Regions from separate parts of the Conexibacter stalactiti genome, predicted to be linked through region 1. Evidence: riboswitches for the same ligand, from Rfam matches in the RefSeq annotation. Region 1 holds a riboswitch; each other region holds the start of a gene.
The links. A riboswitch is a leader RNA that binds a small molecule or an ion and turns the genes downstream of it on or off. The one in region 1 is predicted to bind cyclic di-AMP.
Positions count from the first base shown of each region.

Region 2: another riboswitch for cyclic di-AMP. It lies ahead of R7226_RS19220 (peptidoglycan-binding domain-containing protein); the one in region 1 lies ahead of R7226_RS08085 (hypothetical protein).
Region 3: another riboswitch for cyclic di-AMP. It lies ahead of R7226_RS12795 (transglycosylase family protein); the one in region 1 lies ahead of R7226_RS08085 (hypothetical protein).
Region 4: another riboswitch for cyclic di-AMP. It lies ahead of R7226_RS00350 (peptidoglycan-binding protein); the one in region 1 lies ahead of R7226_RS08085 (hypothetical protein).

Region 1 covers NZ_JAWSTH010000015.1:2,893-10,376, forward strand. The annotation lists gene R7226_RS08070 (DNA polymerase III subunit alpha) at 1-2,872, shown strand, start outside; gene R7226_RS08075 (c-type cytochrome) at 2,943-3,440, shown strand; gene R7226_RS08080 (TraR/DksA C4-type zinc finger protein) at 3,571-3,915, shown strand; cyclic di-AMP (ydaO/yuaA leader) riboswitch at 4,099-4,239, shown strand; gene R7226_RS08085 (hypothetical protein) at 4,246-4,509, shown strand; gene R7226_RS08090 (carboxymuconolactone decarboxylase family protein) at 4,670-5,218, shown strand; gene R7226_RS08095 (winged helix-turn-helix transcriptional regulator) at 5,266-5,679, shown strand; gene R7226_RS08100 (glutamine synthetase family protein) at 5,730-7,073, shown strand; gene R7226_RS08105 (hypothetical protein) at 7,153-7,484, opposite strand, start outside.
Region 2 covers NZ_JAWSTH010000057.1:3,418-10,901, forward strand. The annotation lists gene R7226_RS19205 (helix-turn-helix transcriptional regulator) at 1-2,158, shown strand, start outside; gene R7226_RS19210 (metallopeptidase family protein) at 2,164-2,820, opposite strand; gene R7226_RS19215 (acyl-CoA dehydrogenase family protein) at 2,860-4,014, opposite strand; gene R7226_RS19220 (peptidoglycan-binding domain-containing protein) at 4,091-5,047, opposite strand; cyclic di-AMP (ydaO/yuaA leader) riboswitch at 5,185-5,352, opposite strand; gene R7226_RS19225 (amino acid deaminase/aldolase) at 5,543-6,742, shown strand; gene R7226_RS19230 (D-arabinono-1,4-lactone oxidase) at 6,849-7,484, opposite strand, start outside.
Region 3 covers NZ_JAWSTH010000029.1:18,050-25,533, reverse strand. The annotation lists gene R7226_RS12820 (NAD(P)H-binding protein) at 1-55, shown strand, start outside; gene R7226_RS12815 (hypothetical protein) at 200-1,519, shown strand; gene R7226_RS12810 (flagellar biosynthesis anti-sigma factor FlgM) at 1,588-1,803, shown strand; gene R7226_RS12805 (hypothetical protein) at 1,911-3,047, shown strand; gene R7226_RS12800 (M3 family oligoendopeptidase) at 3,086-4,909, opposite strand; cyclic di-AMP (ydaO/yuaA leader) riboswitch at 5,034-5,220, shown strand; gene R7226_RS12795 (transglycosylase family protein) at 5,230-5,925, shown strand; gene R7226_RS12790 (helix-turn-helix domain-containing protein) at 5,939-6,655, opposite strand; gene R7226_RS12785 (ATP-binding protein) at 6,796-7,484, opposite strand, start outside.
Region 4 covers NZ_JAWSTH010000001.1:80,304-87,787, forward strand. The annotation lists gene R7226_RS00330 (acyl-CoA dehydrogenase family protein) at 1-397, opposite strand, end outside; gene R7226_RS00335 (TetR/AcrR family transcriptional regulator) at 519-1,142, shown strand; gene R7226_RS00340 (helix-turn-helix transcriptional regulator) at 1,178-2,026, shown strand; gene R7226_RS00345 (class I SAM-dependent methyltransferase) at 2,005-2,808, opposite strand; cyclic di-AMP (ydaO/yuaA leader) riboswitch at 2,908-3,070, shown strand; gene R7226_RS00350 (peptidoglycan-binding protein) at 3,078-4,439, shown strand; gene R7226_RS00355 (hypothetical protein) at 4,436-5,200, opposite strand; gene R7226_RS00360 (M20/M25/M40 family metallo-hydrolase) at 5,256-6,401, shown strand; gene R7226_RS00365 (DUF2171 domain-containing protein) at 6,443-6,799, shown strand; gene R7226_RS00370 (ABC transporter permease) at 6,871-7,484, opposite strand, start outside.

The sequences.
Region 1 (7,484 bases):
GCGGCCCTACCTGCGCGACGACCGCGCGCGCAATCGCCGGCTCGTCCAGCTCGCGCGCGAGCTGGAGCTGCGCTGCGTCGCGACGGGCAACGTGCACACCCACACGCGTGCGCGCGGGCCGTTGCAGGACGCGCTCGTCGCCGTCCGGCTGCACACGACGCTCGACGCCTCCGAGCCTGGCCGCCGTGGCAACTTCAGTCACGTGCTGGCGAGCCCGCAGGCGATGGCGGCGCGCTTCGCCGCCGATCATCCCGACGCCGTCGCCGAGACCGCCCGCCTCGCCGACCGCCTCCGCTTCGACCTGACGCAGGGGCTCGGCTACCGCTATCCCGGCGCCGAGGACGACAGCGCCGATCGCAGACTGGCGGAGCTGTGCGGCGACCGCCTCGCCGACCGCTACGCCGACACCAGCGCCGCCCATCGCGCGGAGGCGCGGCGCCGGCTCGACGAGGAGCTGCGGATCATCCGCAAGCTCGGCCTCGCCGGCTTCTTCCTGCTGCACCGCGACATGCTGGAGCTGGCGCGCGAGGTCGCCGTCGAGGTGCGCGGGGCCGACAGCGCCCGCGCGCTGCTGCCGCCCGGCCGCGGCCGCGGCTCCTCGGTCTCCTCGATCGTCTGCTACCTGACCGGCCTCTCGCACGTCGACCCGGTCGCCAACGAACTGTTCATCGGCCGCTTCCTCAACGAGGAGCTGCAGGCGCTGCCCGACATCGACCTCGACTTCCCGCGCGACGTGCGCGCGGCGCTGATCCCGCGCATCCACACGGTCTTCGGGGAGCGCAACTCGGCGCTCGTCGCCGCCTTCCCGACCTACCGCGCGCGCGGCGCGATCCGCGAGCTGGGCAAGGCGCTGGGGCTGCCGCCGGGGGAGATCGAGCGCGTCGCGCGCGGCTCCGAGGGCTGGTCGGCGCGCGACGTCGCCGCCGACATAGCGAGCGCGCTGGGGGAGCGGCGCGTCGGCAGCGGCCGCTGGGCGTGGCTGGCGCGGCTGGCCGAGCAGGCGCACGGCCTGCCGCGCCACCTCTCGCAGCACTCGGGCGGGATGGTCGTCGCGACGCGTCCGCTGAGCGACTGCTGCCCGATCGTCCCGGCCGCGATGGAGGGGCGCCAGATGGTCCAGTGGGACAAGGACTCGTGCGCCGACGCCGGCTTCCTCAAGATCGACCTGCTCGGGCTCGGGATGCTGTCGGCGGTCGAGCGCGCGGTCGAGTCGATCGCGGCGACGCGCGGCGAGCGGATCGACCTCTCGCGCATCCCCTACGACGACAGCGCGACCTACGAGGCGATCCAGAACGCCGAGACGACCGGCGTCTTCCAGATCGAGAGCCGCGCGCAGATGGCGTCGCTGCGGCGCACACGGCCGTCGAACCTGAAGGAGCTGACGATCCAGGTCGCGATCGTGCGGCCGGGGCCGATCCAGGGCGGGGCGGTCAACCCCTACATCGAGCGCCGCCAGCGGGAGCGGATCGACCCCTCCTTCAAGGTTCCCTACGACCATCCCTCGCTCGTCGGACCGCTGAGAGAGACGCTCGGCACGATCATCTTCCAGGACCAGGTGATCGAGGTGGCGATGGCCTTCGCCGGCTTCTCCGCCGGCGAGGCGGAGGGGCTGCGGCGGGCGATGAGCCGCAAGCGCTCGGAGGCGGCGATCGAGGCCCATCACTGCAGGTTCGTCGAGGGCGCGCTGGCGACCCACGACGACGTGACGCCGGAGCTGGCCGAGCGCGTCTTCCAGATGGTGCGCGGCTTCTCCGGCTTCGGCTTCCCGAAGGCGCACGGGGCGGCCTTCGGCCTGCTCGCCTACCAGTCGACGTGGCTGCGCGTCCACCATCCGGCCGAGTTCCTCTGCGCGCTGCTGAACGAGCAGCCGATGGGCTTCTACCCGCCCGACGCGCTCGTGCACGAGGCGCAGCGGCGCGGGATCGAGGTGCTCGCGCCGGAGATCAACGCGAGCGAGACCGAGTGCACCTCCCACACCGGGGACGACGGGAAGGTGCGCGTTCGGATCGGCCTCGGCTACGTGCGCGGCGTGCAGCCGCACGACGCCGAGGCGCTCGTCGCCGCGCGCCGGGCCGGCGGGCCGTTCCGCGAGGTCGCCGACCTCGCTGCGCGCGCAGGCGCCGGTCGCCCTGCGCTGGAGGCGCTCGCCTGGTCGGGCGCCTGCGACGTGCTCGCCGGCGGCGATCGCCGCGTCGCGCTGTGGCGGCTCGGCGTCGCGGTGCCCGGCCGCCGCGTGCCGGGCGGCACGCAGCTGGCGCTCCCGCTGGAGCTGCCGGGGGCGCCGGAGCTGCGCCAGCTCGGCGCCTGGGACGGGATGCTCGCCGACTACGACACGACCGGGCTGACCGCGCGCGCCCACCCGCTGAGACTGCTGCGCCCGCGGCTGCCGCGCGATGTCGTCACCAGCCGCGAGCTGGCGTCGCTGCCGCACGGCGCGACGGTCAAGCTCGGTGGGATGGTCGTCGCGCGGCAGCGGCCGGGCACCGCGCGCGGGATCGTCTTCCTGCTGGTCGAGGACGAGCACGGCACCGTCAACCTCGTCGTGCGGCCGGAGCTGTACGAGACCAGACGCCTGACCGTCCGCACCGAGCCGCTGGTGCTGGTGGAGGGGACGCTGGAGCGGCTGCCGGCGGCCGGCGGCGGCATCAGCATCCTGCTGGCGCGGATCGCTCCGCTCGACATACCGGACGCGCGCATGGGCAAGGTGATCGCGAAGGACTTCTCGCCGCTCGACGAGGCCGAGCGCCACGCGATCGAGCAGCACGAGCAGCAGCGCGCGGCGGCCGGCGGCGGCTCCGCGCGCGACTTCCGCGGCGTCGCGCCTGAGACGATGAACTTCGGCCGGGGGCGCAGCCGCAATCGCAGCCGCTGAGAGCGCGCGCTGACGCGACACAACAGTTCGCCCTTCCATTCCATGGTGGGTTCCGGATAGGGTCGCTCCGATGCTCGCAACCGTGGTGTTTCTCGCGTTCTGGGTGGTCGTCGGACTCGGGCTCTTCTTCCTCGCCGTGCGCGGAGGCCCGCGCGGCGTGCGCGCGACGCTCCAGTCGCAGAAGCCCGGCGCCCGCACCTTCGCCGTCATCGCCTTCACCGTCTTCTACGTCGCTGTCGGGATCGCCGTCCCGGCGCTGTTCATATTCGGCGACCGCGACAGCGCCGACGCCCACATAAACGGGACGACGATCGAGCTGACGAAGCAGGAGGAGGAGGGGCGGGCGCTGTTCGGCACCGGCTGCGCGAACTGCCACACGCTCGCCGCCGCCGAGGCCGTCGGCAAGGTCGGTCCGAACCTCGACGTGCTCAAGCCGCCGCAGGAGCTGACCTACGACGCGATCGTCAGAGGCCGCCAGCGCGGCGGCGGCACGATGCCCGCCGGCATCTACTCCGGCGCCGAGGCCGAGGCCGTCGCCGCCTTCGTCGGCGCGACCGCCGGCCGCTGACGCCCGCGCGGCGGCCGCCTCGCGGCCGCGCGTGCGCCCTGCCGCGAGTGCGCACACCGCGCGTGTGTCACACCGCGAGTGCGTCGCACCGCGCGTGCGTCCTGCCGCGCGCGCGGGTACCCTCGCCGACATGGACACCGCGCATGCCCGTGAGCTGCTGGCCCGCGAACGCGCTCGCGTCGAGCGCGAGCTGGCCGGCCTGATCCCGCCCGGCGGCGAGAAGCAGGAGCTGACGCACCTCGACCAGCATCTCGCCGACGGTGGAACGGAGCTGTTCGAGCGGGAGCGCGACGCCGGCTTCGTCGAGCAGCTGCGCGAGGAGCTGGCGGCGATCGAACGCGCCGAACAGCGCCTCGCCGACGGCAGCTACGGCCGCTCGGTGCAGAGCGGCGAGCCGATCCCCGACGCGCGCCTCGAAGCGGTCCCGTGGGCGGAGCGGACCGTCGCCGAACAGGCCGCCTACGAGCGCAGCTGAGCGGCCGGCGCCAGGTGCCTCGCGCGCCGCTTGGCCGCGCGCGCACGCGCCACCGCCGCGTCATCGGCGCCCGTGCAGCCCGCTTGAGGCCGCGTGCCACAAGAAGCCCGCATTTTCCGACCGAGGCTTTCCATAAGATCCACCGGATGCAGGTCAGAATCTGCAAGCCGTTGGTAGGATCGCCGTGTCATACCGCTGAATTCCCGTCTGCCGCACGGGAAGCGGGGGACCCACGACAACGGGGCGAATCGCGCGTCCGCGCATAGCGCCGCTCTTTCGGTGCGAGCCCGTCAGCTAACCCCGCAAGCTCGAGAAAGAGGACCGACAGAGATGCCAACCGCAGAGGCGCCGTCACGCGCCGGTCGCAGCGCGAGCCAGCAGGGCGAGCGCCGCACGATCGTCATCAGGGGCCAGGTCGCGCCGCCGCCGACCCGCCGTCATGACTACGAGTACGAGACGACCGCGCGTCGTCATCGCCCCCGTCGCGCGAGCGAGCGGATCGCCGGAAGCCGTCCCGACCGTGCCGCGATGTACGCGGTGCTGATGGGCGTCTTCCTGATCCTCGTCGCCATCCTCACCGCCTCCGGCGCCTGACAAACGCGCTGGCCGTGGAGCCGGCGCGACAAGGGGCGAGCGCAATCGGCCGTCCGCCCCCATAGCCGGCGCAAAAGGAACCGTGAGCCTGGGTTTAGGTCCCGCTCGTATAAGGGGGGCGAGAACCTCTACGACCCGGGTGCGCGCCATGAAGACTCCGATGAGTCGGTTCCAGATCCACGACGACCTCACAGCACCGGAAGGCTCGGTCCCTGTCCTGCGCGGCGCCCTGGCGACCGGCGGCCAACTGCCCAACTTCGTCGGCGCCCTCGCCGGCTCCCCGGCCGCCCTGCGCGGCTACGCGCGCTTTCGCAGCGAGCTGCGTCACGGCCACCTCTCCGCCGCCACGCTGGAGCGGATCGCGCTCGCGGTCGCGGAGGAGCGCGGCTCACAGCCCGGCATAGCGATGCATTCGCGTGCCGCCCGCGCCGCCGGCCTCGGTCTCGACGAGGTCGCGCTGGCACGCGACTTCGACTCCGGCGACGCGAAGGAGGCGGCGCTGCTGCGCTACCTGCGCGCGCTCGTCGTCGACGGCAGACCGCCGCTGCACCTGCACGAGGAGGCGCGCGAGCTGGGCTGGGAGGACGAGGAGATCCTCGAGGCGATCGCGACCGTCGCGCTCGAATCGCTCGCGGCGATGGTCAACGTCGCCGGCGAGGTGCCGGTCGACGGCTCGATCGAGCAGTCGCGCACGCTGCGCGCCGCCTGACATCGCCCGCATGGCCAGGGGGCCGATGCGGGCGTAAGCTGTGCTCGATGGCGGTCGAGCAGGCATCGGAGCGGAACGCGGCATGCGCCGCCGGCGACCCCGCCGGTGCCGACAGCGCCGCCGACGCCTGCTGCCCGCACTACCACGAGGCGATCGAGTTCCTCGGCAAGCGCTGGACCGGCGCGATCGTGCGCGTGCTGATGAACCGCTCGCCGCAGCGCTTCAGCGAGATCGCCAACGCCGTCCCGGAGCTGTCGGACCGGCTGCTGTCGGAGCGGATGAAGGAGCTGGAGGCGCGCGGCGTCGTCGCGCGCACCGTCTCGCCGCCCCCGCCGGCGCCCCCGACCCGGGTCGAGTACGCGCTCACGCCGATGGGACGCGAGCTGGAGCCGGCGCTGGCCGCGCTGGAGTCGTGGGCCCAACGCTGGCTGCCCGGCTGTGCCGACGCCCCGTCGCGGTAGGCTCCAATTCCCGTCGCCACGCCCGAAATTGACCCCAGGAGCCCTTCGACATGACTGACGCCGCGCCGCCGCTTACCCCTGACGACGTGCTGCGTCTCGTGCAGGAGCGCGACATCCGCTTCATCCGCCTCTGGTTCACCGACATCCTCGGTCAGCTGAAGGCGTTCTCGATCAACACCAGCGAGCTGTCCGACGCCTTCGAGGGCGGGATGGGCTTCGACGGCTCCTCGATCACCGGCTTCAACGCCGTCGAGGAGTCGGACATGATCGCGCTGCCCGACGCCTCGACCTTCGCCTCGCTGCCGTGGCGGCCGGAGGAGCAGGGCGTCGCGCGCATGTACTGCGACATCAAGACGCCTGAGCAGACGCCGTACGAGGGCGACCCGCGCCACGTGCTGCGGCGCGCGCTCGACCGTGCGAAGGCGATGGGCTTCGACGACTTCATGGTCGGCCCCGAGCTGGAGTACTTCTACTTCAGAGACGCGAGGGACCCGACGCCGATCGACGAGGGCGGCTACTTCGACCTCACGACGCTCGACGCCGGCTCCGACCTGCGCCGCGAGACCGTGCTCGCGCTCGAGCAGCTCGGCATCCACGTCGAGTACACCCATCACGAGGTCGGTCCCTCGCAGCACGAGATCGACATGCGCTACGCCTCGGCGCTGAAGATGGCCGACGACTGCATGACCTACCGCATCACGGTCAAGGAGTACGCGCGCAAGTACGGCCTCCACGCGACCTTCATGCCGAAGCCGCTGTTCGGCGAGAACGGCTCGGGCATGCACACCCACCTGTCGCTCTTCAAGGACGGCAGAAACGCCTTCTACGACCCCAACGACCAGTACTACCTGTCGGACGTCGCGAAGGCCTTCATCGCCGGCCAGCTGCGTCACGCGCGCGAGATGAGCGCGATCTTCGCCCAGTGGGTCAACTCCTACAAGCGGCTGGTGCCGGGCTACGAGGCGCCGGTCTACGTCGCCTGGTCGCGCCGCAACCGCTCCGCGCTCGTGCGCGTGCCGATGTACCACCCCGGCAAGGAGCAGACGACGCGGATGGAGCTGCGCTGCCCCGACCCGGCGTGCAACCCGTACCTGACGTTCGCGGTGCTGCTGCAGGCGGGCCTGGAGGGGATCGAGCACGGCTACGAGCTGCCGGAGCCGATGGAGAAGAACCTCTACCACCTCGCGCCCGACGAGCGCCGCCGCCTCGGGATCGAGCAGCTGCCCTCGACGCTCGGCGAGGCGATCGAGCTGACCGCCGACTCCGAGCTGGTGCTGCGCACGCTCGGCGAGCACATGTTCAACCGCTTCGTGGAGATCAAGCGGCAGGAGTGGGACGACTACCGCGTGCAGGTCACGCAGTGGGAGCTGGACCGCTACCTGCCGGTCCTCTAGCAAGGCTGCACGGGCCCGGCCCGGTCGCGCACCCGCAAGGGCGCGCGGCCGGGCCGAAGCCGCCCGCAGCAGCGTGCGATCAGTGGCCGGTCGGCGCGCTGAACGCGACGAGCGTGCTGTTGCTCGTGCAGTTGATGTTGACCTCGAAGGGGACGACCTTGCAGCGGTAGGCGACCCCTCTGACGGAGAATCTCTCGACCTGCTGGTACGCGTTGAAGCGCTTCAGCCAGGTTCTGGCGACGCCGGCCGCCTGCGGGCAGCCGAACGCGGGCGTGCTGCCGAGGCCGGTCGTCTCGATGATCAGACCGCCGACGCCGGTATGGATCCCGCCGCAGTTGAGCAGTCTCTCGGGCGTGCCGAACTTGAGGATCAGCTTGGCGCCCTTCGGCAGCGACTTGACGGCGCTCAGCT
Region 2 (7,484 bases), on a different contig from region 1:
CGTCCCCGACCCGGTCTTCCGCTCCGCCTGCTTCACCGCGACCGGCGGCAACCCGCTGCTGCTCCGCCAGCTGCTGACGGCGCTCGCCGGTGACGCGGTCGCGCCGCTGGCCGCCAACGCGCCGCTGGTGCGCGAGATCGGGCCCAGGGGCGCCTCTCGCACCGTGCTGCTGCGGCTGGCACGGCTGCCCGCGGACGCCGTCCCGGTCGCCCGTGCCGTCGCCGTGCTGGGCGAGTCGGCGGAGCTGCCGGCGGTCGCGACACTCGCCGGGATCGACGAGGCGCGTGCCGCCGCCGCGATCGGAGAGCTGACGCGGGCCGACATCCTCGCCCCCGGCTCGCCGCTGGACTTCGTCCACCCGCTCGTGCGCGAGACCGTCTACCGCGAGCTGTCGCCGGTCGAGCGGGCGCTCGAGCACGCGCGCGCCGCCGATCAGCTCGCGGCCGCCGGCGCCAGCCTCGACCACCTCGCCGCGCAACTGCTGCTGACGCCGCCGCGCGGTCAGACGTGGGTCGCGGAGACGCTGCACGAGGCCGGCACCGCCGCGCGCCGGCGCGGCGCCGCGGACGGCGCCGTCGCCTACCTGCGGCGGGCGCTCGCCGAGCCGCCGGAGGAGCGCGGCGACGGCTTCCGCGCACGGCTGCTGTTCGAGCTGGGCGCGGCCGAGGCGCTGACCGACGGCCCCGCCTCGATCGAGCACCTGCGCGAGGCGTACGGGCAGATCGACGAGCCGGTCGCCAAGTCGATGGTCGCCAACGTGCTCGGCCGCGCGTTGACCTTCACCGGCGCCGTCGTCGAGTCGGCCGACCTCGCGCGCACGACCGCCGCGCAGCTGCCGGACGAGCTGAGCGACCTGCGCGACGGGCTGCTGGCGCTCGAGGCGATGTCGATCTTCTTCGGCGCCAGCGGCCACATCGAGCTGATGTGGCTGAGCGAGAAGCGGAATCCGCTGCCGCCGGGCGCGGGCGTCGGCGCGAAGGCGCTGGCGGCGGTCGCGGCGGTCGAGTGGGCCTACACCGGCGGCAATGCCGAGCACTGCGCGGCGCTGGCGCGGCAGGCGCTCGCCGGCGGCGACCTGGTCGCCTTCGACCCCGGCCTGCTCGGCGTCGTCGCACTGATCGTGCTGACGCTCGCCGACAGCGAGGACGCGATCCCCGCGTGGGAGGCGGCCGACGCCGACGCGCATCGCCGCGGCTCGCTGCTGGGGATATCGGCGATCAACGGCTGGCACGGCTTCGCGCTCTTCCGCCGCGGCGAGCTGGATCAGGCCGAGCGGCTGATCCGCGGCTCGGTCGAGGAGATCGCCGAGTGGGGCTACGGTGACGACGCGCGCGCGTACTTCTCGATGTTCCTGATCGTGACGCTGCTCGAACGCGGCGATCTCGACGGCGCCCGCGCGATCCGCGAGCTGCTGCCCGAGACCTCCGGGATCCGCTCCGAAGCGCTGCGCTACAACTGGTTCGCGCGGATGGAGCTGGCGATCGCGGAGGACGATCCCGGGCAGGCGATCGTCGCCGCGGACGCGCTCAGACAGCTCGACGGCCGCTTCACGAGCACGCCCGGCCTGCCGTGGCGGTCGCTCGCGGCGCTCGCGCACGACCGCCTCGGCGCGCGCGAGCGGGCGCTGGAGCTGGCGCGCGACGACCTCGCCCGCGCGCAGCGCTGGGGCGCGCCGTGGTGGCATGGACGGGCGCTGCGGATCCTCGGCACGATCGAGCGCGAGGAGGGCCTCGACCACCTGCGCGACGCGGTCGACGTGCTTGCCGGCAGCGCCGCGCGGCTGGAGCACGCGAAGGCGCTGTTCGCCTACGGCGGCGCGCTGCGGCGCGGCCGCGAGCCGGCCGCCTCGCGCGAGCCGCTGCGGCGGGCGCTGGAGCTGGCGAGCGCCTGCGCGGCGGCGGGCCTGGCCGAGCAGGTCCGCGGCGAGCTGTACGCGGCCGGTGCGCGACCGCGCACCGACGCGCTGGCCGGCGTCGAGGCGCTGACGGCGAGCGAGCGGCGCGTCGTCGACCTCGCCGCCGCCGGCCGCTCCAACCGCGACATCGCGCAGGCGCTCTACGTCACGCCGAAGACGATCGAGGTCCACCTCACCAACGCCTACCGCAAGCTCGGGATCCGCTCGCGGCGCGAGCTGGCCGGCGCGCTGGCGCCGGCGTAGGCGTCTTACAGCCCGAGCCCGCGCACGCCGTCCTCGTCCCAGCCGAGGTGGTGCGCCAGCTCATGGCGCAGCGTGCGGGTCACCTGTGCGCGCAGCAGGTCGGGGTTGTGCCCGAAGTCGCGCAGCAGCGTGTCGCGGTAGATGATGATGCGGTCGGCGAAGCCATCGCGCGCGACGGTGTCGCCGTGGTACAGGCCGTAGGCGCCGCGACGGCGACCGCCGTCGGAGACGACGATCGCGACATGCTCGAGCGCGCGGTGGAACTCCAGCGGCAGCTCGTCGACGGCGCGCCGCACGATCGTCTGGAAGTCCTCCTCGTTCCACGGGTCGAAGAGGTCGTCCTCGTCGTCGTCATCATCGTCGCCGTAGAGGTCGTCGTCGACCTCGCCCCACGAGCCCTCGCGCGCGAGCCGCTCGCTGCGGTCGACCAGCTCGTCGAACTCCTCGTCGCTCTCGGGGTCGCGCCAGCCGGCCAGCGGGCCGGTGATCAGCGACATCAGGAAGGCGACGACGACCACGCCGGCAGCCGCGACCGCGATCCCCTGGAACAGCCGCATCGGGTAGTCGGTCGCGAACCCCTGGTAGAGGGTTATGACCGCGATGCCGATCAGTAGCGCGACGAAGGCGGCGAAGAGGATGCGCTTTGGCGTAGGTGCACGCATGGGCGTGCACCTACGGTAGCCGGTCGCGACGAGTGCGTGTTACCGGAGTGAGCGGGCGATGACGACGCGCTGAATCTCGTTCGTGCCCTCGTAGATCTGCGTGATCTTCGCGTCACGCAGCATCCGCTCGACGGGGTACTCGTTGACGTAGCCGTAGCCGCCGAGGATCTGGACCGCCTCGACCGTCACGCGCATCGCGTTGTCGGAGTTGAAGAGCTTGGCCATCGCGGAGTACTTGCCGCGGTCGGCGTCGCCGCGATCGGCCTTCGCACAGGCCTGGTAGAGCAGCTCGCGGCCGGCGGCCGTCTGCGTCTCCATGTCGGCGAGCTTGAACTGGATCCCCTGGAACTGGTTGATCGACTTGCCGAACTGTCTGCGCTCGCGCGCGTAGGCGGCGGCGTAGTCGGTCGCACCCTGGGCGATGCCGAGCGCCTGCGCGGCGACGCCGAGACGCGAGTAGTCGAGCGTCCCGAGCGCGACATGCATGCCCTTGTTGACCTCGCCGATCAGGTTCCCGGCCGGGATCCGCACCTCGTCGAAGATCGGCTGGCCGGTCGGGCTGCCCTTGATGCCGAGCTTGTGCTCGTAGTTGCCGACGGAGAAGCCGGGGCGGGTTCTCTCGACGACGAAGGCGCTGATGCCCTTCGAGTGGCCGGCCGTCGGGTCGGTGACGGCGAAGACGATGTAGAAGTCGGCGACGCCGAGGTTCGAGATCCAGTTCTTCGTGCCGGTGACGATCCACTCGTCGCCGTCGCGGACGGCCTTCGTGATCATGCCGCCCGGATCGGAGCCGGCCTCCGGCTCCGACAGCGCGAAGGCGGGAGTCCACTCGCCGGTCGCGCACTTCGGCAGGAAGCGCTCCTTCAGCTCGTCGCTGCCGAACAGCTTGATCGGGAGCGTGCCGAGCTCTTGCACCATCAGCATCAGCGCGGTCGAGGCGCAGGCCTTCGCGATCTCCTCGACGGCGATGTTGAGCATCAGGACACCCGTGCCGGTGCCGCCGTGCTCAGGCTCGAAGGGCAGACCGAACAGGTTCAGCTCGGCGAACAGCTCCCGCAGGTCCCACGGGTATTCGGCCTTCGCGTCGATCTCTGCGGCGCGCGGTGCCACGCGCTCCTGGGCGACCTTCCGGATCGTGTCGCGAAAGTCGCGTTGCTCGTCGGAGAGGGCGTAGGCATCGGCAAGTGCGGACATGCAGCCGATCGTACTGAGGGCCTCCCGTGGAGGCCCCCGATACGTGAACTGTCGCCTATCGCCTGAGCAGGCTGTCTCAGAGCCCGGCGGGGTGGCGAGCCGTGAAGCCACTCGAGGAGCGCGTCTCGGTCTGCCAGCGCGACGGGTCAGCGCCGCTGGTGTCGAAGCGGAGCCCGGCGACCACCATGTACATGTGGCTGCCGTGGGAGTAGGTCGTGATCCACTGACCTCTGCCCGACTCTTCCCAGTTGTTGAAGCTGCCGGAGGGCATCGACTCCTCCAGCAGACCGGCGAAGTGGAGCGCGTAGCTGACCGAGCCGGAGCAGTCGTAACCGCGATCCTGCCACTTGCCGTGACCGCCGCCGTAGACGTACGGCTTGGTCGCGATCTCGTTGCCGGCCGCGATCACGTCCTTGACGACCTGCGGAGCGTCGGACGGAGCGACGGCGAGGCCGTTGGAGAGCAGCTTCGCTCTGCCGACCGGCGCGGCGACCGTCGTCATATCGAAGTCGGCGCCGCCGGCGCTGGTGGTGTCCCCGATTCTGCGCAGCGAGGCGACCGTGGTCGCGTCGACGACGCCGGTGACGGGCAGCTCCTGCGCCTGCTGGAAGCGCTTGACGAGGCGCAGCGTGCCGGGGCCAAAGGAACCGTCGATCCCGGCCGTGAAACCGGCGCGGCCGAGGTAGTCCTGCAGCACGCGCACGTCCTGGCCGCTCATGCCCTTCTTCAGGACGCGGGCGCCGAGCGTGCGGCCGACGCGGCCCTTGGGCGCGGTGGTGGTGGTCGGCGCGGCGATGGTGGTCGTGTCCGTCGCGCCGGGCGCGGTGGTCGTTCTCGCGCCCTTCGGGTCGGCGATCGCGCGCAGCTTCGCGACGAAGTCGGCGTCGACGACGCCGTCGACCGCGAGGCCGTTTCTCTTCTCGAACTTCTTGACGTTGCCGAACGTGATCGGACCGAAGTCGCCGCCGACGGGCGTCGAGAAGCCGGCTCTGGTGAGGAAGTCTTGGAGGACGCGGACGTCCTGGCCGCTCATGCCCTGCGTGAGCGTACGTCTACCGAGCGCGGCGCCCGACGCTGTAGACGAGATGAGCAGCGCGGCTGCCGCTGCCGCGACAACGGTCGCAGACATGCGTTTGGCAGACAGCACAGCAGTGAACGACAAGGTGCAACCCCTTCTCTTTCGGGCGCCTGCGGGGTTAGCTGACGGGCTCGCGCAGAAAGAGCAGCGCTACGTCGTATCCCTTACGACGATTCGCCCCTGAGTCCTGTTGAAGGCGGACTCTTTGGTTCCCCCGCTCCCCGGCGGTTGCGACGCTGGGGATTCGGCTGGGTTCTTGAACGACGCGAGCAGGCTAGCAAGGGCTGCGGAGCGATGTCGACCGGTTATGGATCCGACCAGCTGAAACTGGACGCATCGCGCGCGTAGGCGCGCGTTATGAAGCGGTGACCTTTGAAACCGCCGTTTATGACGCCCTGGAAAAACGGTTTATGGAGCCAACCGGGCGCCCGGGCGCTATCGTGCCGGGCCGTGGCAGCCTCCCCCGAGCAGCAGCTGGCGCGGCTCGATCGCGCGACCGCCGCGCTCGACCCGCCGTTCGCCGCCGTCGACCTCGACGCGTACGGCGCCAATGCCCGCGACCTGCTGCGACGGGCCGGCGGGCGGCCGATCCGGCTCGCGAGCAAGTCGATCCGCTGCCGTGCGCTGCTGGAGCGGACGCTCGCCTCCGATCCCGGCTTCCAGGGCACGCTGGCGTTCACGCTGCCGGAGGCGCTGTGGCTCGCCGACCACGGCCTGCGCGACCTCGTCGTCGCCTACCCGACGGTCGACCGTGCCGCCCTGCGGGCGCTGGCGAGCCGGGCTGACGACGGCGGGATCGCGCTGATGGTCGACGATCTCGCCCAGCTGGAGCTGATCGAGCGCGCGGTCGGCGGGGCTGGCCCGATCCGCCTCTGCATCGACGCCGACGCCGGCTGGCGGCCGCTGCGCGGGCGGATCCGCATCGGCGCCAAGCGCTCACCGCTGCACACGCCGGCCCAGGCGGCGGCGCTGGCGCGGGCGATCGTCGCACGGCCGGCCTTCAGGCTGGTCGGGATCATGGCCTACGAGTCGCAGATCGCGGGCGTCGGCGACCGGCCGCCCGGAAATCCGCTGAGAGGGGTCGCGGTGCGGGCGATGCAGCGCGCCTCGGTGCGCGAGCTGGCGCAGCGGCGTGCCGCGATCGTCGCGGCCGTGGAGGCGGTGGCGCCGCTGGAGTTCGTCAACGGCGGCGGCACCGGCAGCATCGAGACGACCGCGGCGGAGCCCGCCGTGACGGAGATCGCGGCCGGATCGGGCCTGTACGGCCCGACGCTGTTCGACGCCTACACGCGCTTCTCGCCGCTGCCGGCGGCGCTGTTCGCGCTGCCGGTCGTGCGCCGGCCCGGTCGGCACGTCGCGACGGCGCTCGGCGGCGGCTACCTCGCCTCCGGTCCGGCCGACCGCGCACGGCTGCCGCGGCCGCTGCTGCCGGCGGGGTTGAAGCTCGACAGCCAGGAGGGCGCCGGCGAGGTGCAGACGCCGCTGCTGGGCGCCGCCGCCGGCAGCCTGCGCGTCGGCGACCGCGTCTGGTTCCGCCACGCGAAGGCCGGCGAGATGTGCGAGCGGTTCGCGGAGCTGCACCTGATCGAGGGCGAGCACGTGGTCGAGACGGTGCCGACCTACCGTGGCGAGGGCCAGAGCTTCCTCTGAGACGTTATGTCGCCTCCGGGGCGGCACCTGACGGGCGACTCTCACCCTCGACTCGACCCTGAGGCATCAAACCGCGATCGGCCAGCTGCCAGCGGGTTGAGGAGCGTTACGCCGCGATCGGCGTCCCGACCGGACCGAGGACGCGGTCGGTGTACATATTCCCGAAGCGGCCGGCCGGGTCGAGCCGGCCCCGCACCGCCTGGAAGCGATCCCAGGCGGGATAGCGGGGGCGCAGCGTCGCCGCGGTCTGGAAGTGGCGCTTGCCCCAGTGCGGACGGCCATCGTGCTCGTCCATGATCTGCTCGACGGCGCGGAAGTACGGCCGCCATTCCATCCCGCGGAACATGTGGACGGCGATGTAGCCGCTCTCGCGGCCGTGCACGGGGCTCAGCAGCGCGTCGTCGGGGGCGACCAGCCGCACCTCGATCGGGAACGGGACGGCCAGCCTGCGCTGCTCGATCAGCGCCAGCACGCGCCGCAGCGCCGCCGCGGTCTGCTCGCGCGGGAGCGCGTACTCCATCTCGGTGAAACGCACGAGCCGTCTCGTCGCGAACACACGGTCGCTGCGGTCGGTCTTCTCGCTGCTGCCGGCGACGCGCGTGACGATCCGGTTGAGCGCCGGGATCAGCGGCGGGGCCGCCCGCCCGGCGAGGCAGAAGGCATGGAAGGCGTGGTTGGTCAGCAGCACGTCCTCGGCCCACGCGCGGCGCGGCGAGCGCGGCCGCGGCGGCGCCTCGACGCG
Region 3 (7,484 bases), on a different contig from region 1:
GGCGCTCGCGCAGTGGCTCGACGCCCATCCCGGCAGCTTCGCGGACGAGCAGTAGCGCTCCCCGCCCGGGCCGGATAGGCTCTGGTGAGGTCAGTAGTCAGACCTGTCGACCCCGTACGCGACGAGAAGTGGGGGCGAATCTCAAGCTCCCGGGCGTAACAGCCGAGGAATCCATAGAGTCCTCAGGAACTCAGTCTTCATGGAAGAACGCCTCCCGGATCAGCCCACATCGGACCGCGGTGCCCTTCGGCGCCGGCTCCGCAGTGCGCTGATCACGCTGACCGCGTTCACCGCCCTGTTGACCGCGCCGGCCGTCGCGCTCGCCGACGACGCGCCGCCGCAGCAGGCCGACCAGCCGACGATCGAGCAGCCTGCCGGCGATGCGCCGGTCGCCGCGGAGCCGTCGGCGACCGACACGATCCCGGCGGGAGAGCCCGCCGTCGAGGCGCCCGTCGCGGAGCCCGCCGTCGAGGCGCCCGCTCCGGAGCAGCCCGTCGGCGACACGCAGGTCTCGCCGACCGGCGAGATCCCGACGCCCGAGCCGACGACGGAGGAGCCGCCGGTCGAGACGCCCCCGGTCGAGCAGCCGCCCGTCGAGGAGCCCCCGGTCGAGACGCCGCCCGTCGAGACGCCCCCGGTCGAGCAGCCGCCCGTTGAGACGCCCCCGGTCGAGACGCCGCCCGTCGAGACGCCCCCGGTCGAGCAGCCGGCCGGCGAGCAGCCGGCGCCGGTCGAGCCCGCCCCGGTCGAGCCGGCGCCCGTCGAGGAGACGCCGACGGTCGAGGAGACCCCGGCCGACGACAAACCCGCCAGAGACAGCCGTCCGGCGCCCGCCGAGACCAACGCGACAGTGTCGCTGCCGAAGCCGGCGACCGGCTCGGGCGTTCTGCGGCCGGCGCTCACCGACGCTTCGCCGACCGCCGCGCCCGTCACCGAGGCGGCGACGCAGACGGTCGCGACGCCGCCCGCGCTCGATCCGGTCGTCTCCGCGCCGCTGCCGCTGCCCGGCTCCAGAAGAGCCGACGACCAGGACGAGGCCGCCGCGGACGCCGCCGCACGCAACGCCGCCGCCAAGCGGATCGTGCGCAAGACGCTCGTCAACCTCGGCATCGTGCCGGCGACGCCGGTCGCCGCGACCAGCCAGGTGACGCCGGCCACGGCCGACAGCCTGATCTGCGCGCCGGTCGTCGTCTCCGCCGCCGTGCCGACGCCCGACTCCTCCACGACGCGCCTGCAGGTCGCCAAGAGCGTCCGCAAGCAGCACGCCGAGGATCAGCCGAGCAGCGTCCGCGGCCCGCCCGTCGGCCCGTTCGACTCACCTTCCTCGCCGCTCAACGCGAGCGCCGCGGCCGCGGCCGGCAACGGCTCCGCGGCCGGCATCAGCTTCTTCGCCGTTCTCGTCGGTTCGGTCAGCGCGCAGCTCGCGCAGGCCGAGGCCGTCGCGCCGCCGTGCTCCTTCGCGAGCAACTCGGCGACGCCGACCTCCGACGACTCCGCGCGCGCTCCACCCATCGCCTGAGTGACCCCACGAAGCCGCCCCGCCCGGGTGCCGGCTCGACGTCAACTCAGGACACAAGGAGCACTGCCATGGTCGTCGCCAACGACCACATTCACCGCCTCACCACCAGCCGCAGAGACCGCATCACCCGTTCCTCGCGCGTGCGCCTGCTCGCCAAGCAGGTCGCCGCGGGCGAGTACAGAGTCGATCCCGAGAAGCTCGCCGACGTGCTCGTCGAGCGCGCGCAGTTCCATCAGCGCGTGAAGGCCGACCTGCTCGCGCAGCGTTCGGCGTCGGAGCTGTGATCCCGGCGCCGGCGTGCGCCGGCGCACGCCTCACCCGCGCCCGTGCGGCCTGACGATCAGGGCAGGCCATGCGGGCGCGGCGATGCGCGCCGCTACGATGGAGGCAGATGCGGCGACGTTCGATGTTCGTGAGATCCGCGCTGATCGTCGCCGCCACGGCAGCGTTCGGCGCAACCCCGGCGATCGCGGCCGGGCAGCTCCAGGGGACGCTCGCCGTGCAGGCGATCGCGCCCCCGACCGCTGACCTGCAACCGGTCTCCGTGACCGCGCAGGCGACGATCTCCAACGTCTGTGACGGCGCCACCTTCTGCGGCTACGCCCCGAAGGTCACGACGATCGCGGCGACCGCCCAGTGCTCGCCGCAGGCGACCTCCTCCAGCTGGGCCGGCGACGCCCTCAGCGACGCGCAGGGCCGCAGACCGCAGTCGTTCACGGCCACGTGGCAGGAGCGGCCGTGGATCTACGCGGGCCCCAAGCGGGCCTGCCTCTACGCCTTCGACGGCAGCAGCGACGTGCTCGTCGCCGAGACGACCTACACCGTTCCCGGCGTCCCCTCGCCGACGCCGCTGAGACCTGACCCGACCGGCGCCGACCTGATCAGAACCGCGATCCCGCGCTCGGTCGGCGTGCGCCGCGCCTACGGCTACCGGCTCAGCAGCGCCAACGTTCCGCGCGCGGTCGGCGCCAAGCGCTTCGCGGTGCTCGCGCGCACGGCGGCGAAGCGCTGGGGTCTGCGCGAGGTCGGCACGACCCGCGCCGCGCCGCGCTCCGGTGACGGCCGCGACACTGTCGGCTTCGCGCGCGACGTGCCGAGAGTGGCGCTCGGGGTCACCAGAATCCGCTCGGTCCGCTACTACCGCCGCGTCGGCGGCGTCACGCGCATCGTGAGAGAGCGCGTCGTCGAGCGCGACCTCAGCCTCGCGGTCGGCGTCGCCTGGCATGTCGGCCCTGGCGCGCCGCCATCCGACAAGGTCGACCTGCAGACGGTGGTCGTCCATGAGCTCGGCCACTACGCCGGCAACGGCCACGTGCGCGACTGCGCCAACAGCCCGATGTGGACCGGCCTGCGGCCCGGCGAGTGGTGGTACAGCCGCAGCGACTGGTTCCAGTTCGGCTGCAGCAACGCGCCCGGCGCGACCGCGACGCCGACGGCAGCGACCAGCTCGCTGCGCTCGGTCCCGGGCGCCGGCGACGCCCGTCCGCTGCTGGTGCAGCGGACGGTGCGCAAGGTCTTCCTCGACTGAGGCCGCCGCGCGGCGGCCTCAGCGGCGCGGCGTGGCGCTCAGACCCGCCCGGCGGCGACGGCGGCCTGCTCGGCCTGCTCCAGCTGCTCCTCGACGAGCGCGAGGCCGGCATCCCAGAAGCCCGGGTCGGTCAGGTCGAGGCCGACCAGCCTGCCCAGCTCCTCCGGCGCCAGCGAGCCGCCGGCCGACAGCATCTTGAGGTAGTCGGGCACGAACGACGCGCCCTCCTGCTCGTAGCGACGGTAGACCGACAACGCCAGCAGCTGCCCGTAGGCGTACGCGTAGACGTAGCCCGGCGTGTTGATGAAGTGGGGGATGTAGGACCACCACGTCTTGTAGCCGTCGGTGATCTCGACGGCGTCGCCGAACAGCTCCTCCTGCGTCTTCTCCCACAGCGCGCCGAACTGCTCGACCGGCAGCTCGCCCTGTTCGCGGCGGGCGGTGTGGATCTCCTGCTCGAAGTTGTGCATCGCCGTCTGGCGGAAGACGGTCGCGATCGCGCCCTCGATCGACTCAGACAGCAGCGACAGCCGCGAGGCCGGCGTCGCGGCGGCGTCGAGCAGCCGGCCGAAGACGAGCGTCTCGCCGAAGACTGACGCCGTCTCCGCGAGCGTCAGCGGCGTGCTCTGGTGGAAGACGCCCTGCGGCGCCGCGAGCGCCGCGTGGACGCCGTGGCCGAGCTCGTGCGCGAGCGTCAGCACGTCGCGGCGGCGGGCGGTGTAGTTCAACAGCACGTAGGGGTGGGCTGACGGCACGGTGTAGGAGCAGAACGCCCCGCCGCGCTTGCCGGGCCGCACCGGCGCGTCGATCCACTGCTCGTCGAAGAACCGTCTCGCGAGCGCGCCGAGGTCAGGCGTGAAGGAGCCGTAGGCGTCGAGCACCAGCTCGCGCGCCTCGCTCCAGGTGAAGCGCTCGTCGGTGTCGGAGACGGTCGCCGCGCGGTCGTAGTCGGCGAGCTTGTCGACGCCGAGCAGTCTCGCCTTCAGCTTGTACCAGCGCTGCGGCACGTCGAAGCGGTTGCGCACGGCGGTGACGAGCGCCTGGACCGACTCGTCGCTGGCCTCGTTGGCGAGGTTGCGCGCGGTCAGCCAGTTGGGGTAGCTGCGCAGGCGGTCGTCGACGGCCTTGTCATGCAGCAGCGTGTTGAAGATGTAGGCGCGCGTGCGCAGGCCCGGCTTGAGCGCCTCCGTGACGGCCTCGGCGGCGCCGCGGCGCTCATCGCGGTCGGGGCCCGACAGCAGCGCCAGCGCCTGCTCCAGCGAGACCTTCTCCTCCTGCGCCGGCAGCTGCACCTCCAGTGCCGACATCAGCTCGGCGAACAGGCGCGTCCACGCGCTCGCGCCGCTGATCCCCTTCTCCGCGAGGATCCGCTCCTCCGGCTCGGTCAGCAGGTAGGGGCGGTAGCGTCGCTCGGTGCGCAGGTAGTGGGCGAAGAACTCGTTGCCCTCGCCGCTCAGCAGCTCCTCGGCACGCTCGTCGGGCAGTTCGGCCCACTCCAGCTCGAAGAACAGCAGCGAGGTCTGGATCGCCGTCGCGCGCTCCTGCACGTGCTGGAGCAGCGCGCCGATCGCCGGATCGGCGGTGTCGACGGCGAAGCGCAGCGAGGCGTACGAGCCGGCGCGGCCGACGAGGTCGTGCAGCTCGGCCAGCTCGGTCATCGCGGCGCGCAGGCCGGCGGCGTCGAGCTCAGACAGTCTGCCGGCGTAGCGGGCGGCGAACGCCTCGGCACGCTCGGCGCCTTGCGCGAGCAGGCTGCGAACGCCCTCCTCGCCCTGTCCGTCGACGAGCGGGTCGAGGTTCCAAGCGACGCCGGCGACCTCGTCGTCCGCGGGCTCCTGGTTGGTGGCGGCAAGGGTCGTCATCGGCTCAGCTTAGAACCTGCTCCAAAAGCCCGCCGGCGAGCCTGCAATCTCGCGTGCAGGGGCAGGGGCGACGGCCGTTGCGGCGGCGCCCGCCGCGGCGATCTGCGATTCTGTCCGCTCAGACAGACGCATATCGCCGAGTTCCTGTCGTCCTGGACGACGGGGAGCGGGGGACCCACTCGGGCCGGATCCGTCCGGCCCACGGGGCGAATCGCCACCAGCCACTCCGCCATCGGAGGGCTTCGGAGGCGTAGCGCATCTTTCAGCGCGAGCCCGTCAGCTCACCTCGTAGGCATCGAAAGAGACCACATGGAGGTTCCATGCCTGCGACCTGTCCCGACGTGGACGCTGACGACCTTTCCCGCGGCGAGCGCTTCGAGCGCTCGCGAGAACGCTCGCACGCGCGGCGCCTGCTGGCGCTGCGCCGCCGACGCCGTCAGCGCGGCTCGCGCAGCCTCGCGGTCGTGCTGGCCGCGGCGCTGACGATCGGCAGCGGCGGCGCCTTCGCGGCGACGGCCGGCGACGGCGGCGGCTCCAGCGGCGTGCTCAAGCGCGGCAGCAGCGGGCCGGTCGTCGTGCAGTTGCAACAGAAGCTCGGGATCCCGGCCGACGGCGCCTTCGGGCCGCAGACGGAGAAGGCGGTGCGCCGCTATCAGGGTTCCAAGGGCCTCGAGGTCGACGGCGTCGTCGGCTCCCAGACGGCGCAGTCACTCGGGATCAGCCTCGCGACCGCGAAGGCGCAGTCGCTGCGCAGCAGCGGGGGCGGGGGCGGGGGAGGCGGCAACGTCAAGCTGCCGGCGATCCTCGACTCGATCGCGCAGTGCGAGTCCGGCGGCGACCCGCGCGCGATCTCGTCCGACGGGACCTACCGCGGCAAGTACCAGTTCGACCGCTCGACGTGGGCGTCGTACGGCCCCGCCGGCGATCCGGCGCGCGCCTCCGAGGCCGAGCAGGACCGTCGCGCGCTGAAGCTCTACAAGGCCCGCGGCACGTCGCCGTGGCCCAACTGCGCATAGCTCGCCCGTCGAGCTAGTCGATCCCCGGGGCGCTCGCGGGCGGGTCGCCCCGGAGGATCCAGGCGCCGTCGTCGCGGCGCTCGACGACTCTGCGCCGCGTCAGGTCCGACAGCGCCGTCGTCACCGACGGCCGTTGAGCCCCGATCAGCCGGCCGAGCACCTGATGGGTCAGCGGCAGCTCCAGCACGACGCCGTCGGGGCTGACGCGACCCCAGCGGTCGGCGAGGCCCCAGAAGAGCAGCTCCAGACGGGCGTCGACGCGCGTCAGGTGGCTCGTCGCCTGCGATGTCGCCAGCTCGGCGGAGCGCCGCACCGCGCGCGCCGCGACGGCGCTGACGAGCTCCGGCCAGCGGCCGAGGATCGCGGTGATGCGACGGTCGAGCACCGCGAGGCGGACCGGCTGCAGCGCCGTCCAGACGACGTCGGGGCGGACCGTCACGACCTCGCGCTCCCAGTCCCACGGCCGCAGCAGGTCGCCGCGGCCGAGCAGCTCGGTGCAGGCGGCGCGCGCGAAGGTGACGTCCCGCATCAGCAGCCCGTCGAGCACGAGCAGGCCGAAATGGCCGCTGCCGCCGTCGGCCGGCCTGGTCGGTTCCCAGATCCCGGGCGCGACCGTCTCGACCGCAGCGATCGCGTGGCGCGTGGCGAGCTGCAGGCTCGTCGGATCGAGCCCGGCAGCAAGCTCGGGGTCCTCCTCGAGGACCCGTACGAAGGCGTTCCCGCTCGACATCGGGAAACAGCGTATTGGCGTACGGACAACACTGCCACAGCGAACCGTCTTGACGTGGCGTCTGACAGTGCGTCAGAAATCAGTGCGTGGGCGCGCGTGGTGGAACGTGGTTCCGGGCGCGCCCGCTCCGAACGGGGCTCTCAGGCGCGCGAGGCCAGGCGTGCGCGCAGACGCTCGCCGCCGTCGGCGACCGCTTCGACGTCGAGCTCGTCGGTGAGACGCTCCAGCAGGCAGCCGAGCCCGGGCAGCTCGGTGTCGCGCACGAGCTGCTGCGCGCCGCCCAGCACGAGCGGCCCGATCAGGAGGTCGAAGCCCTGCTCGTGCTCGTCGATCGCGATCTGCGCGTTGCCGCTGCCGTCGAAGGCGTGCGCGCCGGCGGCGCCGGCGATCGCGTCGCTGACGATCTGCGCGTCGGAGAGGCGGTCGATCGAGAAGTCCGCGCGGGCGGCGACGAGCGAGACGACACGGCCGAGCACGGCGGCCGAGTGGTCGCCGGGGGCAAGCGTCAGCGCGACCCCCTGCGGCGGCGCGACGGCGTCGCGTGAGAGCTGCACGAGCAGCGGCGGCGCCTCCTCCTCGAGGTCGAGGTCGAACGCCATCTTCACCTCGGTGCCATGGCGGCCGCCGGCGATCCCGAACTCGTCCGACAGCGAGGCGATCAGCGCCAGGCCGAAGCCGAGCGGCGGACCGTCGCCCTCGGAGGGCAGCGGTCGCAGGCCGTGGCCGCGGTCGCGCACCGACACCACGAGCCGGTCGTGCTCGACCGACATCGCCACGTCGAGCGGGCCGTCGTGGTTCTCGTAGGCGTGCACGACGGCGTTGGTGCACG
Region 4 (7,484 bases), on a different contig from region 1:
CGGAGCCGGCCTCGGGCTCGGTCAGCCCGAAGGCGCCGAGCCGCTCGCCCGCGGTCAGTCTCGGCAGCCAGTCGCGCTTCTGCTCGTCGGTGCCGAAGAGGTAGATCGGCTGCGTGCCGAGCGACGTGTGCGCGCACAGCGTGATCGCGACCGATGAGTCGATCCGCGCCAGCTCCTCGACCGCGATCGCGTACGCGAGCGTGTCGGCGCCGGCGCCGCCGACCTCCTCCGGGAACGGGATCCCCATCAGGTTCAGCTCGCCGAGCCGCTTCACCAGCTCGTACGGGAACGCCTTCGTGCGGTCCAGCTCCTCCGCGACGGGCGCGATCTCCTGCTCGGCGAACTCGCGCACCGTGCTGCGCAGCAGCCGATGGTCGTCTGAGAGGTCGAAGTCCATGGCCGGCACGATACCGAATGACCGCTCGGATTTCGAGCGTGCCCTCGGTTCCAGAGTCCTCCACTTCCACCGAGGAGCCATTCGGTTTTCTGCGGGCGGCGCGCTATCGTGGCCGGCTCCGATGGCGACTCCTCCGACACGTCCCGCGCTGCGCCAGCGCTACGACGCCAAGCGCGAGGGGGTCGTGGAGGCGGCGGCGGCGCTGTTCGCCGAGCGCGGCTACCACGCCACGACGATGCAGGACCTGACCGAGGCGACGGGGCTGACCGCCGGCGGGCTGTACCACTACATCGGCTCCAAGGAGCAGCTGCTGATCGCGATCTGCGACGCGCTGATGGAGCCGCTGCTGGAGAAGGCGCAGGCGCTCGGGATCGAGGCGCTGGAGCCCGAGCCGGCGCTGCGGGCGCTGGTCGGCGCGTGGGTCGAGCAGGTCGCGACGCACCGGCAGCACATGGTCGTCTTCCTGCAGGAGCGGCATGTGATCGAGCGCGAACCGCAGTGGAGACACGTCGCGGGCAGCCGCAAGCGCTTCGAACGGCTGCTGGAGCGCACGCTCGAGCGCGTCCAGGAGGAGGGCGAGACGCCGATCGCCGACCGTCGCCTGACGACGTTCGCGCTGCTGGGGATGGTCAACCACCTGCCGCAGTGGTACCGGCCGCGCGGCCGCCTCTCGACCGCGCAGATCGCGACCGGCTTCTGCGACATGGTGCTCGGCCGCGCGGCGCAGCCATTACCTGCGAGGTAGGCGACGCCGCGCACGCGGCGAGCTAGCCTCGCCGCATGGCAACGACCGCGACGACAACGACGACCACGGCCACCCCGGCGGGCGCCGGCCCGCTGCTGCGCGACTGGCGCCGACGGCGGCGCCTCAGTCAGCTCGACCTGGCGCTGGAGGCCGGCATCTCGGCGCGCCACCTCAGCTTCGTGGAGACCGGCCGTTCGAAGCCGAGCGCGGAGATGCTGTTGCGGCTGGCCGAGCAGCTCGACGTCCCGCTGCGCGCGCGCAACCAGCTGCTGCTCGCCGGCGGCTACGCCCCGGCCTTCCCCGAGCACGAGCTGGACGCGCCCGAGATGGCGCCGGTGCACGACGCGATCCAGCGCGTGCTCGATGGCCACGATCCCTATCCGGCGCTCGTCGTCGACCGCCGCTGGAACGTCGTCGCGGCCAACCACAGCCTCTCGCTGCTGACCGTCGGCGCCGCGCCGGAGCTGCTGCGGCCGCCGACCAACGCGATGCGCCTCGCGCTCCACCCCGACGGCCTCGCGCCGCGGATCGTCAACCTCGCGCAGTGGCGCGCGCACCTGCTGGAGCGGCTGGAGCGGCAAGTCGCGGTCACCGGCGATCGTGAGCTGAGCGCGCTGCGCGACGAGGTCGCCGCCTACCCCGCGCCGGCGGCGGCAGAAGAGGCCGCTACGATCGCACCCGCTCCCGCCCACGACCTCGCCGGACAGATCGCGGTGCCGCTGCGGCTGCGCCACGGCGCCGGGGAGCTGGCCTTCATCTCGATCGTCGCGACCTTCGGGACGGCCGTCGACATCACCGTCGCGGAGCTGTCGATCGAGTCGTTCTTCCCCGCCGACGCGGCGACGGCCGATGCCGTCCGCCGCTACGCCGACGGCGCCGCCTGAGCGACGACGAGCAGGAACTCCAGCTCCCAGCGCGCGCCGTCGGGGTCGAGGTTGGTCTGCGTCGCGAAGTCGAGCAGCGCCGCGTCGAGCGCGGCGACCCGCTCGGGGTCGTCGCCGAGCGCGGCGTAGGTCGCGATCACCGGGCCGAAGTTCGCTCTGTAGTAGGTGACCAGGTCGATCGGCGCCTCGAAGTGCTCGATCGCGAGCGTGCGCGGCTCGGCTCTCAGCGTGGAGACGCGCGCGCCGAACAGCCCGCGCACGTGCGCCTCGTCGCCCCACAGCACCGGCGGCTGCGCACCCGGAGGAGGCGGCGCCGCGAACGCGCTGACCGTCGCGAAGAAGCGGCCGGCCCAGCCCTGCGGCGTCCAGTTGACCATCCCGATCGTGCCGCCTGGCCGGCAGACGCGCGTCAGCTCACCGGCGGTGCGCACGTGGTCGGGCGCGAACATCGCGCCGAACGACGACAGCACGACGTCGAAGGCGTCGTCGTCGAACGGCAGCGCCTGCGCGTCCGCTTCGACCCAGTGCAGTCTCAGCCCCTCCGCCTCGGCGTCGGCGCGCCCGGCGGCGAGCAGCTCCGGGGTGATGTCGCTGGCGATCACGCGGGCGCCGGCGCGCGCCGCCGGCAGCGCCACGTTGCCCGATCCGGCGGCGACGTCGAGCACGCGCTGACCGGCCTGCACACCGCACTCCGCGACGAGCAGATCGCCGGTTCCGGAGATCGTCTCACGAGCGATCCGGGGGAAGTCCCCGAGCGCCCACACCTGCCGCGCATCGGTCATGTCACTCATCTTCTCAGCGCGATGGCCGTGATGCCAGCAACATGACGCTTGCAACGTCGCTTGCAACGTGCAGGAATTCGCCTGGTAGGTTCCGACGCCGTTACATACGAGCCGAATTGCGGACCCACTGCGGTCTGCGAGCGGGGGACCCATTGGTCTGACATGACCGGGGGCGAATCGTCGCGTCAGCGACGTAGCGCGGCTGCGCAAGCGGCCCTGCGAGCCCGTCAGCTTACCTCGCAGGCTCACTGAGACAGGAGCACCCAGCTGTGAACCAGGAGCAGCGCGATCTCGCGCTCGATGATCTGTGGGCGGATTCGCTCGAGCGGTCGCTCGCGCGTCGCGGCGCGCGCACGCGCACGTCGGTGGAGCTGGCGCGTCTGCGCCCGCGTGACCTCTCCGACGCCGAGCACTTCCTCGATTCGCTCTCGGTCGCGCAGCGTCGTCGCGAGGCGGCCGCGTCGCAGACGAAGCTGCCGGCGCCCGCCGCCCGCGGGCTCTCGCTGACCGCGTTGCTCGCCGTCACCGCAGGCCCCGCCGTCGGCGCGACCGCCGCCTTCACCGGCACCGCCTCCGCCGCCACCGTCGTCGAGAAGGGCGACGAGGGCGGCGACGTGAAGAAGCTTCAGCGCGCGCTCGGTCTGCACGCCGACGGCATCTTCGGCCCCGGCACGAAGAAGGCGCTGCGCAAGTTCCAGGCGCGCCACCACCTGCACGTCGACGGCGTCGCCGGCCCGGCGACCTGGTCGGCGCTGAAGCGCTCGCAGGCGAACACCTCGCAGTCGCGCTCGACCGGCAAGACCGTCAAGGTCAACGGCAAGGCGCGCATCATCGGCCACAGCGTGCGCGCGGTCCAGCACGAGCTGGGGATCCCCGCCGACGGCATCTTCGGCCCGCAGTCGCTGAAGGCGCTCAAGCGCTTCCAGCGCGACCACGGTCTCGCCGCCGACGGCGTCGTCGGCCCCGCGACCTGGCGCGCGCTCGCCAACGACGGCGGCGGCGGTTCGACCCGCAGCCACAAGCAGACCGCGCGCTCCGCGGTCCAGGGCGAAGGGTCCGGCGTGCAGGCGCTGCAGCGCGCGCTCGGCATCAGCGCGGACGGCGACTTCGGCCCCGGCACCGAGAAGGCGCTCAAGCGCTGGCAGGCGAGCCGCGGCCTCGAGGCCGACGGGGTCGCCGGTCCGGCGACGCGCTCGGCGCTCGGCCTCGGCGACGGCCCCGTGCTCAAGCGCGGCGGCGACGACGGCGGCGGCGACCGCGGCGGCTCATGGGCCGACCAGAAGATCTCCGCGATGATCGCGGCCGGCAACCGCATACAGTCGACGCCCTACATCTACGGCGGCGGCCACGGCTCCTTCGAGGACAGCGGCTACGACTGCTCCGGCTCGGTCTCCTACGTGCTGCACGGCGCCGGCCTGCTCGACTCGCCGCTGGCATCGGGCGGCTTCACAAGCTGGGGCGAGCCCGGTCCCGGCAAGCGCGTGACGATCTACGCCAACGCCGGCCACGCCTACATGGTGATCGACGGCAGACGGTTCGACACCAGCGGCGCGAGCGCCGCCGGCACCCGCTGGCAGCCGAACGACCGCTCCAGCGCCGGCTACGTCGCCGTTCACCCCGCCGGGCTCTAGGACGCTCCCGGGGGCGGCGGGTCGGGCTCGCTCGGCTTGCCGCCTATCGCGTTGAGGAAGGCGCGGCTGAAGCGCGCCCCGCGCGTGTCGGGGCCGTAGCGGGCGCGGGCGCGAGCCAGCTTCGCCTCGTCGTATCTGCTGCGCGCCCACGGCGAGTTCGGCTTCGCCAGCCGTATCGCGGCCCATGCGCCGGCGATGAAGGGGATGAAGATCGCGACCATCCCGAGCAGGATCCGGCCCTTGAAGAAGGCGATCCCCGCGAACGCGAGCGTGAAGGCGAACCATGCCGCGGTGCCGAGGATCGAGCCGGCCTCGTCGAGGCCGTAAGGGTTGACGCCGAGCACGACGAGACCGGCGAAGACGGTCGCGAGCACGACCGCGTCGAGCGACGCCCGCCCCTCCTCGGACCAGTAGACGTCCTGCAGGCGGACCCACAGCGCGAACTCGTCGAGCGTGAAGCCGGCGCCGACGCCGAAGCTGACCGAGAGGATCTGCCACCACGGCGCGTCGAGCTCCGTCGCGAAGGCGGCGAAGCCGGAGACGAGCAGCAGCACGATCCCCCACACGAGGTGATGGAGGTGGACGCCGCCCTCGGTCTCGACGCCGCCCGGCCACCACGAGACGCTGCGCGTCAGGCGCGCGCTCGTGCGGATGAAGCCGAACGACAGCAGGAACGACAGCAGCACGAGGAAGGCCGATTCGCGGCCCGGCTCGGCGTGCGTCTGGATCAGGTCGACGGTGTAGACCGCGGCGAAGCTCACCGCGCGGTCTTCGGCGCCCGCCCGCCGCATCCTGCGACGGGTAGGGTGAGTCGCCATGGATGCGTGGGTGCAGCGGGCTGCCGAGCAGATCGCCGAACGGGCCGAGCGGGACCTCGAGGCGCTCGTCGCCGTCTCCTCGCCGTCGGGTGACAGGCACGGCGCGGAGGACTGCGTCGCGGTCGTGCGCGCGCTCGCGCCGGCCGCCGCGACGGTCGAGCGCATCCCCTGCTCCTCGCCGGACCACGCCGACGACGTCGTCGTGCGGCTGCGCGGCGACGGCAGCGGCCGGCTGCTGCTGCTCGGCCACCTCGACACCGTCGTCCCGCACGAGCGTCACGCGCCGCTGCGCCGCGCCGGCGAGCAGCTGACTGGCTCCGGCTCGATCGACATGAAGGGCGGCGACGTGCTCGCGCTCGGGCTGCTGCGGGCGCTCGCCGATGGCGGCCCGGACGCACCGGGGTTCGCCGAGGTGGCGCTGCTGCTCGTCGTCGACGAGGAGTGGCGCACCGGCCCGATGGTCCACGTCGAGCGCTTCGCCGGCTGGGACGGCTGCCTCTGCTTCGAGGCCGGCGAGCTGGCGCCCGACGGCAGCGACGCGGTGATCGTCAGACGCAAGGCCGCTGGGACGCTGCGGGTCCGCGCCCGCGGCGTCGCCGCGCACGCGGGCGCCGCGCCCGACAGGGGCCGCAACGCGCTGCTGGCGCTCGGCGTCGCCGCGCAGGCGGTCGCCGCGCAGCACACACCGACCGGCGACGATCGCCTCACGGCCGTGCCGACGACGCTGCACAGCGGCGACGCCTTCAACGTCGTGCCCGACGCCGGCGAGCTGATCTGCGACCTCCGCTCCGACCGCACGGCGGCGTTCGAGGAGGTGCGCGCCGCGGTGCCGGCCGTGGTCGGCGGCGTCACGCTCGACGCGCAGCTCGCGCGCGTCTGGCCGGCGATGGACAGCCGCGCCGCGACCGCGCCGCTGCTGGAGGCGGCAAGCGCGCTGCTGGGCCGGCCGCTGGCGGCGGCCGGGCGCGGCGGCGCCAGCGACGCCAGCCACATGGCGCCCGCGATCCCCTTCACCGTCGACGGCCTCGGCCCGCGCGGCGGCCGCGCGCACGCCCCCGGCGAGTTCGTGCTGGAGGCGTCGCTGCGACCACGCGCCGAGGTCGCGCTGGCGCTCGCGCAGGCCGTGCTGGCGCACGCCGGCTGACAGCCACGAGCGAACCTTCCCGTCGTGGGTATGCTCGCGCCATGCCCGATCTCGGAGCAGCGATCTCCTACCTCGTGCTGGAGCCGGGCACGGAGGTCTACGACGCCGCCGGCGAGCGCGTCGGCACCGTCGACCACGTGCTCGCCGACGCGAACATCGACATCTTCGACGGGATCGTCATCGACACCCGCCTCGGTCCCGGCGGCCACCGCTTCGCCGACGCCGAGCAGATCGAGGAGCTGTTCGAACGCGGCGTCGTGCTGAACGTCACCTCCGACGAGCTGCACGATCCCGAGCCCGGCCCGGCGGCGCTCGACGCGGATCCCGACGACGTCGACAAGCCGGAGCTGTCGGACCGCCTGAGACGCGCCTGGGACTGGATCAGCGGCCGCTACTGAGGGAAGACCAGACCCGCGGACGCGATTCCTGCCCGCGGGTCCGGTTTCCGGTGGGGCGCTCGGCCCTCTGACTACCCCGTCGCGCGGACGCGGAATCGCCGCACCGTCAGCGGGACCATCACGACCAGCAGCAGCACGCACCACAGCAAGGCGGCGACCACCGGATGCGCGAGCGGCCAGGGCGGGTCGGCCGGCAGCCCGGTCGGATTGCCGAACAGCGTCCGCACGGCGGCGACGAGCGCCGAGATCGGGTTCCACTCGGCGACCTGCTGCAGGCCGTCGGGGAGGCCGGCCACCGGGATGAAGGCGTTCGAGACGAAGGTCAGCGGGAAGATCGCCATGAAGGCGAAGCCGGCGACCGCGTCCGGGGAGCGCACGAGCACGCCGATCAGCGTCCCGAACCACAGCATCGTGAGCGCGAACAGCAGCAGCAGGCCGTATCCCGCGACGGCATGCGCGACGTCCGCGTGGATCCGCCAGCCGACGACGAGTCCCGTCAGCGAGAGGATCGTGATCGCGAGCGTCATCGCGGCCAGCTCGGCGATCATGTGGCCGCCGAGGTAGGCGCTGCGGGAGGTCGGCAGCGAGCGGACGCGGTCGACGAAGCCCTCGCCGAGATCGGTCGCGATCGCGACGCCGGGGCCCATCATCCCGAACGCCAGCGACTGCACGAGGATGCCGCCGA